Regions from separate parts of the Shigella dysenteriae genome, predicted to be linked through region 1. Evidence: predicted binding sites of a transcription regulator. Region 1 holds the regulator's gene; the other holds the start of a gene.
What was found. The regulator Fur, encoded in region 1, represses iron uptake genes when iron is present. The targets are predictions, from matches to a motif close to ATAATAATGAGAACNACTATCAA.
Positions count from the first base shown of each region.

Region 2: feoA (ferrous iron transporter A) is a predicted target of Fur. The motif match lies at 4,902-4,924, and genes of this name have one in related genera.

Region 1 covers NZ_CP055055.1:1,453,220-1,461,035, reverse strand. Annotated here, with positions in the region: gene pgm (phosphoglucomutase (alpha-D-glucose-1,6-bisphosphate-dependent)) at 19-1,659, opposite strand; gene seqA (replication initiation negative regulator SeqA) at 1,685-2,230, opposite strand; gene ybfF (esterase) at 2,415-3,179, shown strand; gene ybfE (LexA regulated protein) at 3,319-3,612, shown strand; gene fldA (flavodoxin FldA) at 3,752-4,282, shown strand; gene uof (fur leader peptide) at 4,492-4,578, shown strand; gene fur (ferric iron uptake transcriptional regulator) at 4,571-5,017, shown strand; gene HUZ68_RS06800 (ChiQ/YbfN family lipoprotein) at 5,101-5,427, opposite strand; gene chiP (chitoporin ChiP) at 5,477-6,883, opposite strand; gene glnS (glutamine--tRNA ligase) at 7,463-7,816, opposite strand, start outside.
Region 2 covers NZ_CP055055.1:4,419,143-4,426,958, forward strand. Annotated here, with positions in the region: gene envZ (two-component system sensor histidine kinase EnvZ) at 1-741, opposite strand, end outside; gene ompR (osmolarity response regulator transcription factor OmpR) at 738-1,457, opposite strand; gene greB (transcription elongation factor GreB) at 1,685-2,161, shown strand; gene HUZ68_RS21220 (Tex family protein) at 2,258-4,579, shown strand; gene feoA (ferrous iron transporter A) at 5,036-5,263, shown strand; gene feoB (Fe(2+) transporter permease subunit FeoB) at 5,280-7,601, shown strand; gene feoC ([Fe-S]-dependent transcriptional repressor FeoC) at 7,601-7,816, shown strand, end outside.

The sequences.
Region 1 (7,816 bases):
TTTTCTTATTTAATGTATTTACGCGTTTTTCAGAACTTCGCTAACAATCTCAACCGCTTCTTTCTCAATCTGCTTGCGATGTTCTTCACCGAGGAAGCTTTCGCAGTAGATCTTATATGCGTCTTCCGTGCCTGACGGACGCGCGGCGAACCAGCCGTTGTCAGTCATCACTTTCAGACCGCCAATAGAAGCACCGTTGCCCGGAGCAGCAGTCAGGCGCGCGGTGATCGGGTCACCTGCCAGGGTGCTGGCGCTCACCATTTCCGGAGACAGCTTAGACAGCGCCGCTTTTTGTGCGGAAGTCGCAGCTGCCTGCAAACGGTTGTAGCTCGGCGCACCAAAGCGTTTTGCCAGTTCGTTGTAGTGTTCCTGCGGGTTCTTACCGGTGACAGCGGTGATTTCTGCCGCGAGCAGACACATGATGATGCCGTCTTTGTCGGTGGACCACGGCGTGCCGTCGAAACGCAGGAAGGAAGCCCCTGCGCTCTCTTCGCCGCCAAAGCCGAAGCTGCCGTCGAACAGACCATCAACAAACCATTTGAAACCTACCGGGACTTCTACCAGCTTGCGGCCCAAGTCATTGACCACACGGTCGATCATCGCAGAAGAAACCAGCGTTTTACCGACAGCAACATCTTTGCTCCACTGCGGACGATGCTGGAACAGGTAGTTGATCGCCACCGCCAGGTAGTGGTTCGGATTCATCAAACCTGCCGGAGTGACAATACCGTGACGGTCATAATCCGGGTCGTTAGCAAACGCCAGATCGAACTTATCACGCAGTGCCAGCAGGCCTGCCATTGCACACTCAGAGGAGCAGTCCATACGGATCGCACCGTCTTTATCAAGGTGCATAAAGCGGAAGGTTTGATCGACCTGATCGTTAACGATAGTCAGGTTGAGGTTGTAATACTCGCCAATACGCTTCCAGTATTCGATACCGGAACCGCCCAGCGGATCAACGCCAAGCGTCAGGCCCGCTTTCTGAATCGCCGCCATATCAACGATATCGGCCAGCCCTTCCACGAACGGCTGCACCAGATCCTGCTCTTTCACATGACCGGATGCCATCGCTTCGTCGAGGGAGATACGCTTCACGCCTTTCAGGCCATCGGCCAGCAGTGCGTTGGCACGATCTTCCACCACTTTAGTGACGTTGGTATCTGCCGGGCCACCATTTGGCGGATTGTACTTGATACCACCATCTTCCGGCGGGTTATGGGACGGTGTAATCACGATACCGTCTGCCAGCGGGCCACCTTTTTTATTGTGAACCAGGATGGCATTGGAAACGGCAGGCGTCGGGGTGAAGCCATTGTTTTCCTGCACAATAACATCTACGCCGTTCGCTGCCAGCACTTCCAGAACGGAAATAAATGCAGGTTCGGACAGGGCGTGAGTATCTTTACCCACATAGCAAGGGCCAGTGATGCCGTTTTTCGCACGTTCTTCAGCAATTGCCTGAGCGATCGCCAGAATGTGCGGCTCGTTAAAGCTGTGGCGCGCTGCACTGCCACGGTGACCGGAAGTACCGAATTTCACCGCGTGCTCCGCATTCCCTGCTTCTGGTTTCAGTACATAATATTGCGCCGTCAGTTGGGCGACGTTAATCAAATCACTCTGTTGTGCAGGTTGGCCTGCACGATTGTGGATTGCCATTGCTTTGTCCTTTGTCTGCAACGTTTTAGATAGTTCCGCAAACCTTCTCAATCAATTCCGCCGGGAATTGCATCGACTGCATGATGTGTTCGATCATGCTGCATTTACGGCCGGTGTTGGTGTTGGTGATCACCCAATACGGCGTGCCTGGCACATGTTTCGGCTTGGTCTGATTACCATTTTTCAGCAGCGTTTGTTCATCTGCCGCAAAGTAAACGCGCGTACGACCGTGCAACGATTCCGTTGCTTCGGCAAACGCCTGGGCGTCAAGAGAATATAGTGTAGACAACAGCAGCATAAAGCGATTGACCGCTCGCTTTTGCTCTGCGTATTCATCCGAAAGCAGAAGTTCACGCATTGCGCGAACCTTGTCTTTAATCGTTTTGACCGGCTTCGCTTCGACGATAGCAGGTGACGCAACGCGAACCTCTTTCGTCACCGGAGCAGCAGGCTGTGATGCGGCGGAAAATTTCAACATACGCCGTAAAATGTCGGATGCGCTCTCGCCGATATGCTTAGTGTGGCTGGCAATATAGCTGTAGAGTTCATCATCAACTTCAATCGTTTTCATCTTAATCCAGTGCAGTGTCTTAGCTGAATACAAGTCGCCAGGAGTATATGAATAAATCCCGGCAGCGGATAGCGTCAAGCCTGGCTTGCAGAAAAACTCGGAATAAACCTTATTTGTTGCAGCCCTGTGGCACAATGGTCAACATAATACCCTAACCCGACAACGCGAAAAAAAGAACTTTGCCATGAAATTGAATATCCGCGCGCAAACTGCACAAAACCAGCACAATAATTCTCCCATCGTTCTTGTCCATGGTCTGTTTGGCAGCCTCGACAACCTTGGCGTACTGGCTCGCGATCTGGTAAACGATCACAATATCATCCAGGTTGATATGCGTAACCACGGTCTTTCACCGAGAGATCCGGTAATGAATTACCCGGCGATGGCGCAGGATCTTGTTGATACTCTGGATGCACAGCAGATCGACAAAGCAACATTTATCGGTCACTCCATGGGCGGTAAAGCGGTAATGGCACTTACTGCACTGGCTCCCGATCGCATCGATAAACTGGTGGCGATTGACATCGCGCCGGTCGACTATCACGTTCGCCGGCATGATGAGATTTTCGCGGCCATCAACGCGGTCAGTGAATCGGACGCACAAACTCGCCAGCAAGCAGCAGCAATAATGCGCCAGCATCTTAATGAAGAAGGGGTGATTCAGTTTCTGTTGAAATCTTTTGTTGACGGGGAGTGGCGCTTTAACGTGCCGGTATTGTGGGATCAGTATCCGCATATTGTGGGTTGGGAGAAAATCCCGGCATGGGATCACCCTGCCCTGTTTATCCCTGGTGGTAATTCTCCGTATGTTAGCGAGCAGTACCGTGATGATTTACTGGCACAATTTCCACAGGCACGGGCGCATGTGATTGCAGGCGCGGGTCACTGGGTCCATGCTGAAAAACCGGATGCGGTATTACGCGCTATCCGTCGCTATCTCAATGATTAACGCAACTGATTAAAAACCCAGCGTCCGCGTCGCTTTCCGCGCGTGGGCGTTGGCGTGACTCATCGCGCTGATGTATTATGGCGCGCTATCCATCCGGGCAGAGGCCTGGCTGATTGTTTCCCCCGAAGTCACCAAGATCATGGCCAAAGAACAAACGGACCGTACGACATTAGATCTGTTCGCGCACGAGCGTCGACCGGGACGACCGAAAACTAATCCGCTTTCGCGCGATGAACAGCTGCGTATTAATAAACGCAACCAACTAAAACGCGACAAAGTACGTGGCCTTAAGCGTGTCGAACTGAAGCTGAACGCGGAAGCTGTCGAGGCGCTGAACGAGCTGGCGGAATCGCGCAATATGAGCCGTAGCGAACTGATCGAAGAGATGTTAATGCAGCAACTGGCGGCGCTGCGTAGTCAGGGCATCGTTTAAATTTCCACTTTCATGTAGCACAGTGTGCAGTCCTGCTCGTTTGCTGATTCCGCAAGACTGCCTGTTCTGCTATGATTGCCTTTATCCGTGGGCAATTTTCCACCCCCATTTCAATAAGTTTCAAGAGGTTATTTCACTCATGGCTATCACTGGCATCTTTTTCGGCAGCGACACCGGTAATACCGAAAATATCGCAAAAATGATTCAAAAACAGCTTGGTAAAGACGTTGCCGATGTCCATGACATTGCAAAAAGCAGCAAAGAAGATCTGGAAGCTTATGACATTCTGCTGCTGGGCATCCCAACCTGGTATTACGGCGAAGCGCAGTGTGACTGGGATGACTTCTTCCCGACTCTCGAAGAGATTGATTTCAATGGCAAACTGGTTGCGCTGTTTGGTTGTGGTGACCAGGAAGATTACGCCGAATATTTCTGCGACGCATTGGGCACCATCCGCGACATCATTGAACCGCGCGGTGCAACCATCGTTGGTCACTGGCCAACTGCGGGCTATCATTTCGAAGCATCAAAAGGTCTGGCAGATGACGACCACTTTGTCGGTCTGGCTATCGACGAAGACCGTCAGCCGGAACTGACCGCTGAACGTGTAGAAAAATGGGTTAAACAGATTTCTGAAGAGTTGCATCTCGACGAAATTCTCAATGCCTGATGTGATGCGGCGTAGACTCATGTCTACGCCGTATTAATAGATAATGCCAATCAAAATAATTGCTACAAATTTGTAACTTTTGCTGTTGTACCTGTACAATGTCCCGGTGTTCAAGTGGCCTTGCCGTTGTAAATGTAAGCTGTGCCACGTTTTTATTAACAATATTTGCCAGGGACTTGTGGTTTTCATTTAGGCGTGGCAATTCTATAATGATACGCATTATCTCAAGAGCAAATTCTGTCACTTCTTCTAATGAAGTGAACCGCTTAGTAACAGGACAGATTCCGCATGACTGATAACAATACCGCCCTAAAGAAAGCTGGCCTGAAAGTAACGCTTCCTCGTTTAAAAATCCTGGAAGTCCTTCAGGAGCCGGACAACCATCACGTCAGTGCGGAAGATTTATACAAACGTCTGATCGATATGGGTGAAGAAATTGGTCTGGCTACGGTATATCGCGTACTGAACCAGTTTGACGACGCTGGTATCGTCACCCGCCACAATTTTGAAGGCGGTAAATCCGTATTTGAACTGACACAGCAACATCACCACGATCACCTGATCTGCCTCGACTGCGGCAAGGTTATCGAATTTAGTGATGATTCCATCGAAGCGCGTCAGCGTGAAATTGCCGCAAAACATGGCATTCGCCTGACTAACCACAGTCTCTATCTTTACGGTCACTGTGCCGAAGGCGATTGCCGCGAAGATGAGCACGCGCACGAAGGCAAATAAGCCAGTCTGAACGAGAAAAGCCAACCTGTAGGTTGGCTTTTTTATGCAAGGGAAATAAGAAAAGCGAGAGTTACAGCTCTCACTTATTTGTTATTACTGCGAATTTCCTGCCAGACCTTATCACAATCGGCTTTCACCGCCTGATCATTTCCGGTTTGCGTTGCACGCAGACACTGCTGATAATCCAGTACGCGTACACTTTCCTGGTCGGCAAACTGCTGATGTTGTTTCTCTTTCTTCAGCACGTTTAACACGCTCTGGCAGGCTTCAATTTTTTCTGGCGAACCTTGTGCGGTGTTGATACAGGCGCTGTATGCCTCTTTCAGACGGCTGTCTTCCTGTGGCGCGGTTGATTGCGCACAAGCCACCAGCCCCGATGCCATCATGGCGATGAGAATCAGTTTTTTCATAGCAAATTCCTCAAATGTGCGGCAGGCACAAAACCTGCCACGTCGGGCATCAGAAGATGGTGAATGGTGCGATTACCATAAATTTCACGTCACGCTCATCCTGGAAGATGTTGCCGTAACCACCGCCCCAGCTTGGGATGTCGGAGTGGTTGTCGTATTCGGTGAAGTGCAATTTGAACATCGTGCCCTTGGCGCGGCCATCCTGAATGGTGTAGACCGCATCCAGGCTGTATGTAGATTCTTCAATAGTCCGGTTCTTGTCGTAGTACGCATCCGGATTGCTCTGCCAGGTCGCAGGTTTTGCATCCCATGCGTAAACGTAGGAAGCGCCGATGGCGAAGCCTGGAAGATTCCAGTTTTTCAGGTCATACATCGCACCGAAGAAGACCGCTTTTTCCCCGTTAGCGTTGAAGTCGGAACGGTTATCCCACCAGATATCCAGGCGGCCGTTGGAGGAAGCGTAGGTTGGAGTCATACGTTGCAGGAAGTATCCCTGCTGACCTTCAGCCTTAACCCAGGTGCCTTCGAGGCGCAAATCCACTACGTCAGCCGCCCGGTAACCAAAGGTCAACGCTTGCAGCCAGGCGGTGTCGTCATAAAGATCGTTGACGCTGCGATCGTCAACTTTATCGCGCGTACCGTAGAACTGGTAGCTGGTGGTTAACGGGCTACCGGCGATATCAAATTTGTAGCTGGCTTTGGCAAAGTATTGATCGATATACCCTTCCGCCTGACCAAATGCCGCTTCCAGTACGAAGTTATTTTTGAAGTCGTATTTCGCACCAAGGGAGTGCAGATAATCAACTTTGGTGGTTTTATCGTTCTGATAAAACTCATCCATTTCCAGATGCCACGGTGCTTTGTATTCGTTGGTCCACATGTAGGAGAAACTCAACGCACCAGCATCGCCGTAATCAAAATTCGCTCCGGCTTCCGCACCCTGATAAGTACCCGGCATAAAGCTCCAGTGAGGCGCTAACAGCGTCTGACCGGTTGGCTGAATATAACCTGCCCTCGCCCAAACCGGACCGTATTTAAATTTGGCCGCAGCTTTATACAGGCTTATACCGCTTTTGTCGCCGGACCAGTCTTCGTCATAGGCTTTATTACTTTTTGAAAACGCGATTTCGTTCGGGTGAGAGCTGTCGCCGTTTTCCGCCATTTCAATCGCCGTAAACGCAGCAATATCAAGGCCGAACATATCAGCAGCATAACCGGACTGAAAATCGAGGTTGGCATTCCAGGTGGAGTGAGAAAGGTTGGTTTTGTATTTGTCGCCGTCGGTAACATCTTTACGGTCGCGTTCACGCTGCCAGTAATAGATACCGCCGGTTAAGGTTGAATCCTCGATGAATCCTTCGGCGCGAGCCTCCGGCATTGCCATAAAGCCCGACATTGCTGTAACACCGGCGATAGCCAGCGCCAGCGTACTACGTTTGCCACTAAACGTACGCATGGGTTAATCCTCTTTGACGTATAAATTGCTGCACCAAAGGTGAACAGCGAAAAAAAATAAAAATTAAAAAAGTAGCGTTGAGAAAAGTCTCGCTGACTACAGGAACAGACTATTTTTCGCGACGCGAATTATCAATCTCTTTCTGTAACCAGAATGTAAGAACATGAGCAACCGCACATATTTTGATGATTTTTGTTACAAGGCTTAAGTTTGCGGTTGAAAGGCTTGCAGAAGAATAAAAGCGTGAAATTCCAGCAAGATGAAAGCGGTTACATTTTATTTAATTATGTTTTGTTATTTTAAATTTATTTTATGGATAAATTGCGAAGCGGAATTAATTCGCGAAGAAAAGCAGAAAAAACGCCGCTGAACGCGGCGTTTTGGATTGTTTGCATATTTCTTGCCGGATGCGGCGTGAACGCCTTATCCGGCCTACAAAAGCACGCAAACTCAATATATTGCAGAGATCATGTAGGCCTGATAAGCGTAGCGCATCAGGCAATTTAGCGTTTGAAACTGTTTGTCTGTTCCTTGCCGGATGCGACGTAAACGCCCCATCCGGCATAGCGAAACTTAAAATTACTCGCCAACTTTCGCCCAGGTATCACGCAGCCCAACGGTGCGGTTAAATACCGGTTTTTCGGCAGTGGAATGGCGGCTGTCGAGGCAGAAGTAACCTTCACGCTCAAACTGGAATGCTTTACCCGCTACCGCGTCTTTCAGCGACGGTTCAGCAAAGCCCTGTTTGATCACCAGCGATTCCGGGTTAATCACCGACAGGAAATCATCCGCAGCACCAGGGTTCGGCACATTGAACAGACGGTCGTACAGGCGGATTTCAACCGGCAGCGCATGTGCCGCGCTCACCCAGTGAATAACACCTTTGACTTTACGACCATCTGCCGGATCTTTGCTTAAGGTATCGGCGTCATA
Region 2 (7,816 bases), 2.1 Mb from region 1:
TGTACGCAAGTCGTGACTTACCCCCGCCATCAGCAGCGTGCGGTCATCCGCCAGTTGCTTAACACCAGCCGCCATATGGTTAAAGGCGCGGGTAACGGAACGCACCTCGGACGCGCCATACTCACGCAGCGGCGGCGGAATAATCCCTTTACCGACCTGCAAAGCAGCATGTTCGAGATCGACCAGCGGGCGGTTCTGAATACGAATAAACAGCCACGCCCCGCCTATCGCCAACAGCATTATCGCCAGCGTATAGCGGAATAACGGAGAAAAGTCGCCCTGATGAATTTCGGTCAGCGGCACGCGTACCCAGATATTGGGCGACAGCCAGGTTTTCAGCCAGACGACAGGCGAACTTTTGTTGACCTCAACGCGCACTTCCGTCGGGCCGCCCAGTTGCTGCGCCATCTGATGGCTTAAGAATTCATAGTGTTGCGCCCAACGCAGACCTGCCTCTTCGGCAGCCTCGTTGGAGTAGAGAGAGATCCCCAGCTCACGGTAGATCTCCCGACGGAAAGCGGGAGGCACAACCAACTGCGTGCCGTCCTCCAGTTGCAGTTTGTCGGTCATCAACATACGCACTTCGTACGCGAGGACTTTATTAAACTGCTGGAGGCTCGGCAAAATCGCGAAGTTCAGCACCACCAGATAAGTCGTCACCAGGCTGGCGAACAGCAAGGTGACGATGAGCAATAACGTACGGGCAAATGAACTTCGTGGCGAGAAGCGCAATCGCCTCATGCTTTAGAGCCGTCCGGTACAAAGACGTAGCCCAGGCCCCAAACGGTCTGAATGTAACGCGGATGCGCTGGATCTTCTTCCACCATGCGGCGCAGACGCGAAATCTGCACGTCGATGGAGCGTTCCATTGCGGAATATTCACGACCACGGGCAAGGTTCATCAGCTTATCGCGGGAGAGCGGCTCACGCGGATGGCTGACCAGTGCCTTCAGTACCGCAAACTCACCGCTGGTGAGCGGCATCGGCTCGTCTTCGCGGAACATTTCGCGCGTACCGAGGTTAAGTTTGAACTTACCGAAAGCAATTACCGCCTCTTCCTGTGACGGTGCGCCTGGTAGCTCGTTCGCCTGACGACGCAGCACCGCACGGATACGGGCCAGCAGTTCACGCGGGTTAAACGGTTTTGGAATGTAATCGTCAGCGCCAATCTCCAGGCCAACGATACGGTCCACTTCTTCCCCTTTCGCCGTCACCATAATGATCGGCATCGGGTTGCTCTGACTACGAAGACGTCGGCAAATCGACAAGCCATCTTCACCAGGTAACATCAAATCCAGTACCATAAGATGGAAAGATTCACGAGTCAGCAGGCGATCCATCTGTTCTGCATTAGCGACGCTTCGAACCTGGAAGCCTTGTTCGGTGAGATAACGCTCCAGCAGCGCGCGCAGGCGCATGTCGTCATCGACCACCAGAATCTTGTAGTTCTCTTGCATTGTTTGTACTCCCAAAGGTTCGCAACAATTTGTAAGCGTGTATTCTTAAAAAAGCTCACGTTCGTCACCAGCTAAATCTGGTATGAATTTCAGCCTAAATTGTTACAAAGCATATTAAACAGCAGCTTAAGTATACAATTTATTCGGCGAAACATTATTGATTCTGTTGATATGATCACGTTATACCCAATGTGCGCATTATCAAACAGACAAAGGGAATCAACGAGATGAAAACGCCCCTGGTTACCCGGGAAGGGTATGAAAAACTCAAACAAGAGCTTAATTATCTCTGGCGTGAAGAACGCCCGGAGGTCACAAAAAAGGTGACCTGGGCCGCAAGTCTGGGCGACCGCAGCGAAAATGCTGACTATCAGTATAATAAAAAGCGTCTGCGTGAAATCGACCGTCGCGTGCGCTATCTCACTAAATGCATGGAAAATCTCAAAATCGTCGATTACTCCCCTCAGCAGGAAGGCAAAGTCTTTTTTGGCGCGTGGGTGGAGATTGAAAACGACGATGGCGTGACTCACCGTTTCCGTATTGTCGGCTACGATGAAATTTTTGGCCGTAAAGATTACATCTCTATCGATTCCCCGATGGCCCGCGCATTGCTGAAAAAAGAAGTCGGCGATCTGGCTGTGGTGAATACTCCTGCCGGGGAAGCGAGCTGGTATGTTAATGCTATCGAGTACGTGAAACCGTAAGGAAGAGTCTTAACCTCCTGCCGATGGCTGGCATTTTTGCCAGCCAGTCCGTATAACTATCCCCTGATTTTTGATCCGAAAAGATGAACTCAAACCATGATGAATGATTCGTTCTGCCGCATTATTGCGGGTGAAATTCAGGCGCGCCCGGAACAGGTTGACGCTGCCGTTCGCCTGCTTGACGAAGGGAATACCGTGCCTTTTATTGCACGTTATCGTAAGGAAATCACCGGCGGTCTGGATGACACGCAGCTGCGTAATCTGGAAACGCGTCTGAGCTATCTGCGCGAGCTGGAAGAGAGACGTCAGGCGATCCTCAAGTCCATTTCCGAGCAAGGCAAACTCACCGATGATCTGGCGAAGGCCATCAACGCCACCTTAAGCAAAACCGAACTCGAAGATCTCTACCTGCCCTACAAACCTAAACGCCGCACCCGCGGGCAAATCGCCATTGAAGCAGGGCTTGAGCCGTTGGCTGACCTGCTGTGGAGCGATCCGTCACACACGCCAGAAGTCGCCGCTGCGCAATATATTGATGCAGATAAAGGCGTGGCAGATACCAAAGCCGCGCTGGACGGCGCGCGCTATATCCTGATGGAACGGTTTGCCGAAGATGCCGCGCTGCTGGCGAAAGTGCGTGATTATCTGTGGAAGAACGCGCATTTGGTTTCTACGGTGGTGAGCGGTAAAGAAGAGGAAGGGGCGAAATTCCGCGACTATTTCGATCATCACGAACCGCTGTCAACGGTGCCTTCTCACCGCGCGCTGGCGATGTTCCGTGGGCGTAACGAAGGCGTACTCCAGCTTTCGCTGAATGCCGATCCGCAGTTCGATGAGCCGCCAAAAGAGAGCTATTGCGAGCAAATCATCATGGATCATCTCGGCCTGCGCCTGAACAATGCTCCGGCGGATAGCTGGCGCAAAGGCGTGGTGAGCTGGACCTGGCGCATCAAGGTGCTGATGCATCTGGAAACCGAACTGATGGGCACCGTGCGCGAACGCGCGGAAGATGAAGCAATCAACGTCTTTGCCCGTAACCTGCACGATCTGCTGATGGCGGCCCCTGCCGGACTGCGTGCAACGATGGGCCTCGATCCGGGTCTGCGTACTGGGGTAAAAGTGGCGGTGGTCGATGCCACTGGCAAACTGGTAGCGACCGATACCATTTACCCGCACACCGGACAAGCCGCAAAAGCAGCGATGACTGTTGCTGCGCTGTGTGAAAAGCATAACGTTGAACTGGTGGCGATCGGCAACGGTACAGCTTCCCGCGAAACCGAACGTTTCTATCTCGACGTGCAGAAGCAGTTCCCGAAAGTGACCGCACAGAAAGTGATCGTCAGCGAAGCTGGCGCGTCGGTTTACTCGGCTTCCGAGCTGGCAGCGCAGGAGTTCCCGGATCTCGACGTTTCGCTGCGTGGCGCGGTTTCTATCGCCCGCCGTTTGCAGGATCCGCTGGCGGAGCTGGTGAAAATCGATCCGAAATCTATCGGCGTAGGTCAGTATCAGCATGACGTTAGCCAGACGCAACTGGCCCGCAAACTGGACGCAGTAGTAGAAGACTGCGTAAACGCCGTTGGCGTCGATCTCAACACTGCTTCTGTTCCGCTGTTAACCCGCGTGGCGGGCCTGACGCGCATGATGGCGCAAAACATCGTAGCCTGGCGCGATGAGAACGGCCAGTTCCAGAACCGTCAGCAACTGTTAAAAGTGAGCCGTCTGGGGCCGAAAGCCTTCGAGCAGTGCGCGGGCTTCTTGCGCATTAACCACGGTGATAACCCGCTGGACGCGTCTACCGTTCACCCGGAAGCCTATCCGGTGGTGGAACGCATTCTGGCAGCAACACAGCAGGCACTGAAAGATCTGATGGGTAACAGCAGCGAACTGCGTAACCTGAAAGCGTCTGACTTTACTGATGAAAAATTCGGTGTGCCGACAGTAACTGACATCATTAAAGAGCTGGAAAAACCGGGTCGCGATCCGCGTCCGGAATTTAAAACCGCTCAGTTTGCCGATGGCGTCGAGACAATGAACGACCTGCAACCGGGTATGATCCTCGAAGGCGCTGTCACCAACGTCACCAACTTTGGCGCGTTTGTCGATATCGGCGTGCATCAGGACGGCCTGGTTCACATCTCTTCATTGTCGAACAAGTTTGTGGAAGATCCGCATACCGTGGTGAAAGCGGGCGACATTGTGAAGGTGAAAGTGCTGGAAGTGGATCTTCAGCGTAAACGTATCGCCCTGACTATGCGTCTGGACGAGCAGCCTGGCGAAACCAACTCTCGTCGCGGCGGCGGTAACGATCGCCCGCAAAACAACCGCCCGGCAGCCAAACCACGCGGTCGTGAAGCGCAGCCTGCCGGTAATAGCGCGATGATGGACGCGCTGGCGGCAGCGATGGGTAAAAAACGTTAAACGCCCGGACTGGCCTACGGTTCGAATTTGCACGAAATCGTAGGGCAGATAAGGCGTTCACGCCGCATCTGGCAACGAACGCCTTGCCTGACATAAAAGTGCCGGAGAGTATCTCCGGCATATTTATTCCACAGCCAAACTCACAATATATTTCGTTAATATTTATCACTTCATTAACAACTGAAACCTTAATTAAACATTAGCCAGTCCTGGTAATTCGCTATTCGAATTATATTTTCGCTGCGATATAACCTTGAGCCACATCAACATTGAGTCAGATTATTATTCAAACCAACATTCGCACACATTTTAAGTATTGCTGATAGAAACCATTCTCATTATCATTGTACTGTTGATTATTTAATCTCTCCTTCGTTGGCAAATCATCTGGTCTCATGTCGCTGTCAAACGCCCCATGAGGTAGTTATCCAGTTAATGAGAAACAAGTAGGCACCTATGCAATACACTCCAGATACTGCGTGGAAAATCACTGGCTTTTCCCGTGAAATCAGCCCGGCATATCGCCAAAAACTGCTTTCTCTTGGCATGTTACCTGGCTCCTCTTTTAATGTGGTGCGCGTCGCTCCACTCGGCGACCCCATTCATATCGAAACCCGTCGTGTGAGCCTGGTATTACGCAAAAAAGATCTGGCCTTATTAGAAGTGGAAGCGGTTTCCTGTTAATACGGTGATAACAACAATGAAAAAATTAACCATAGGCTTAATTGGTAATCCAAATTCTGGCAAGACAACCTTATTTAACCAGCTCACTGGCGCACGTCAGCGTGTAGGTAACTGGGCTGGCGTTACCGTCGAACGTAAAGAAGGGCAATTCTCCACCACCGATCATCAGGTCACGCTGGTGGACCTGCCCGGCACCTATTCTCTGACCACCATCTCATCGCAGACCTCGCTCGATGAGCAAATCGCCTGTCACTACATTTTGAGTGGCGACGCCGACCTGCTGATTAACGTGGTGGATGCGTCTAACCTTGAGCGTAACCTGTACCTGACGCTACAACTGCTGGAACTCGGCATTCCCTGCATCGTGGCACTGAACATGCTCGACATTGCCGAGAAGCAAAATATTCGTATTGAAATTGATGCTCTGTCGGCGCGTCTTGGCTGCCCAGTGATCCCGCTGGTTTCAACCCGTGGTCGCGGTATTGAAGCGCTCAAGCTGGCGATTGATCGCTATAAAGCTAACGAGAATGTGGAACTGGTGCATTACGCACAGCCGCTGCTCAACGAAGCAGATTCACTGGCAAAAGTGATGCCTTCCGACATCCCGCTGAAACAACGTCGCTGGCTGGGCCTGCAAATGCTGGAAGGCGATATCTACAGCCGCGCCTACGCCGGTGAAGCGTCGCAGCATCTTGATGCCGCCCTCGCCCGTCTGCGTAATGAGATGGACGATCCGGCGCTGCACATTGCCGATGCGCGTTACCAGTGCATTGCTGCCATCTGTGATGTGGTAAGCAACACCCTGACGGCAGAACCCAGCCGTTTCACCACTGCGGTAGATAAAATCGTGCTCAACCGTTTCCTCGGTCTGCCGATTTTCCTCTTTGTGATGTACCTGATGTTCCTGCTGGCTATCAACATCGGCGGGGCGTTACAGCCGCTGTTTGACGTCGGCTCCGTGGCGCTATTTGTGCATGGTATTCAATGGATTGGCTACACGCTCCACTTCCCGGACTGGCTGACTATCTTCCTCGCCCAGGGCCTGGGTGGCGGTATTAACACCGTGCTGCCACTGGTGCCGCAGATCGGCATGATGTACCTGTTCCTCTCCTTCCTTGAGGACTCCGGCTATATGGCGCGTGCAGCGTTTGTGATGGACCGCCTGATGCAGGCGCTGGGCTTGCCGGGGAAATCCTTTGTGCCGCTGATCGTCGGTTTCGGTTGTAACGTACCGTCGGTAATGGGTGCACGTACACTTGATGCACCGCGTGAACGTCTGATGACCATCATGATGGCACCGTTTATGTCCTGCGGCGCGCGTCTGGCTATCTTCGCAGTATTCGCGGCTGCCTTCTTCGGGCAGAACGGTGCGCTGGCGGTCTTCTCGCTGTATATGCTCGGTATCGTGATGGCGGTGCTGACTGGCCTGATGCTCAAGTACACCATCATGCGCGGTGAAGCGACGCCGTTTGTCATGGAGCTGCCGGTCTACCATGTACCACACGTTAAAAGCCTGATTATCCAGACCTGGCAGCGTCTGAAAGGCTTCGTTCTGCGTGCTGGTAAAGTGATTATCATCGTCAGCATTTTCCTGAGCGCTTTCAACAGCTTCTCGTTGAGCGGGAAAATCGTCGATAACATCAACGACTCGGCGCTGGCTTCCGTCAGCCGGGTGATCACCCCGGTCTTCAAGCCGATTGGCGTGCATGAAGATAACTGGCAGGCAACAGTTGGCCTGTTTACGGGTGCAATGGCGAAAGAAGTGGTGGTGGGTACGCTCAACACCCTCTACACCGCAGAAAATATTCAGGACGAAGAGTTCAATCCGGCGGAATTTAACCTCGGTGAAGAGTTGTTCAGCGCGGTAGATGAAACCTGGCAGAGCCTGAAAGACACCTTCAGCCTTAGCGTACTGATGAACCCCATTGAAGCTAGCAAAGGCGACGGCGAAATGGGTACCGGGGCGATGGGTGTGATGGATCAGAAATTCGGTAGCGCAGCTGCCGCATACAGCTACCTGATTTTCGTCCTGCTGTATGTACCGTGCATCTCGGTGATGGGAGCCATCGCCCGTGAATCAAGCCGTGGCTGGATGGGCTTCTCCATCCTGTGGGGGCTGAATATCGCTTACTCGCTGGCAACATTGTTCTATCAAGTCGCCAGCTACAGCCAGCATCCAACTTACAGCCTGGTGTGCATTCTGGCGGTTATCCTGTTTAACATCGTGGTTATCGGTCTGCTGCGCCGCGCGCGTAGCCGGGTGGATATCGAACTGCTGGCAACCCGCAAGTCGGTAAGTAGTTGCTGCGCAGCCAGCACCACCGGTGATTGCCATTAATGGCTTCACTTATTCAGGTGCGTGATTTGTTGGCGTTACGGGGCCGTATGGAAGCGGCCCAGATAAGCAAGACATTGAACACTCCACAGCCAATGATTAACGCCATGCTGCAACAACTGGAAAGTATGGGCAAAGCCGTGCGGATTCAGGAAGAACCTGACGGCTGCCTCTCCGGCAGTTGTAAAAGCTGCCCGGAAGGAAAAGCCTGTCTGCGC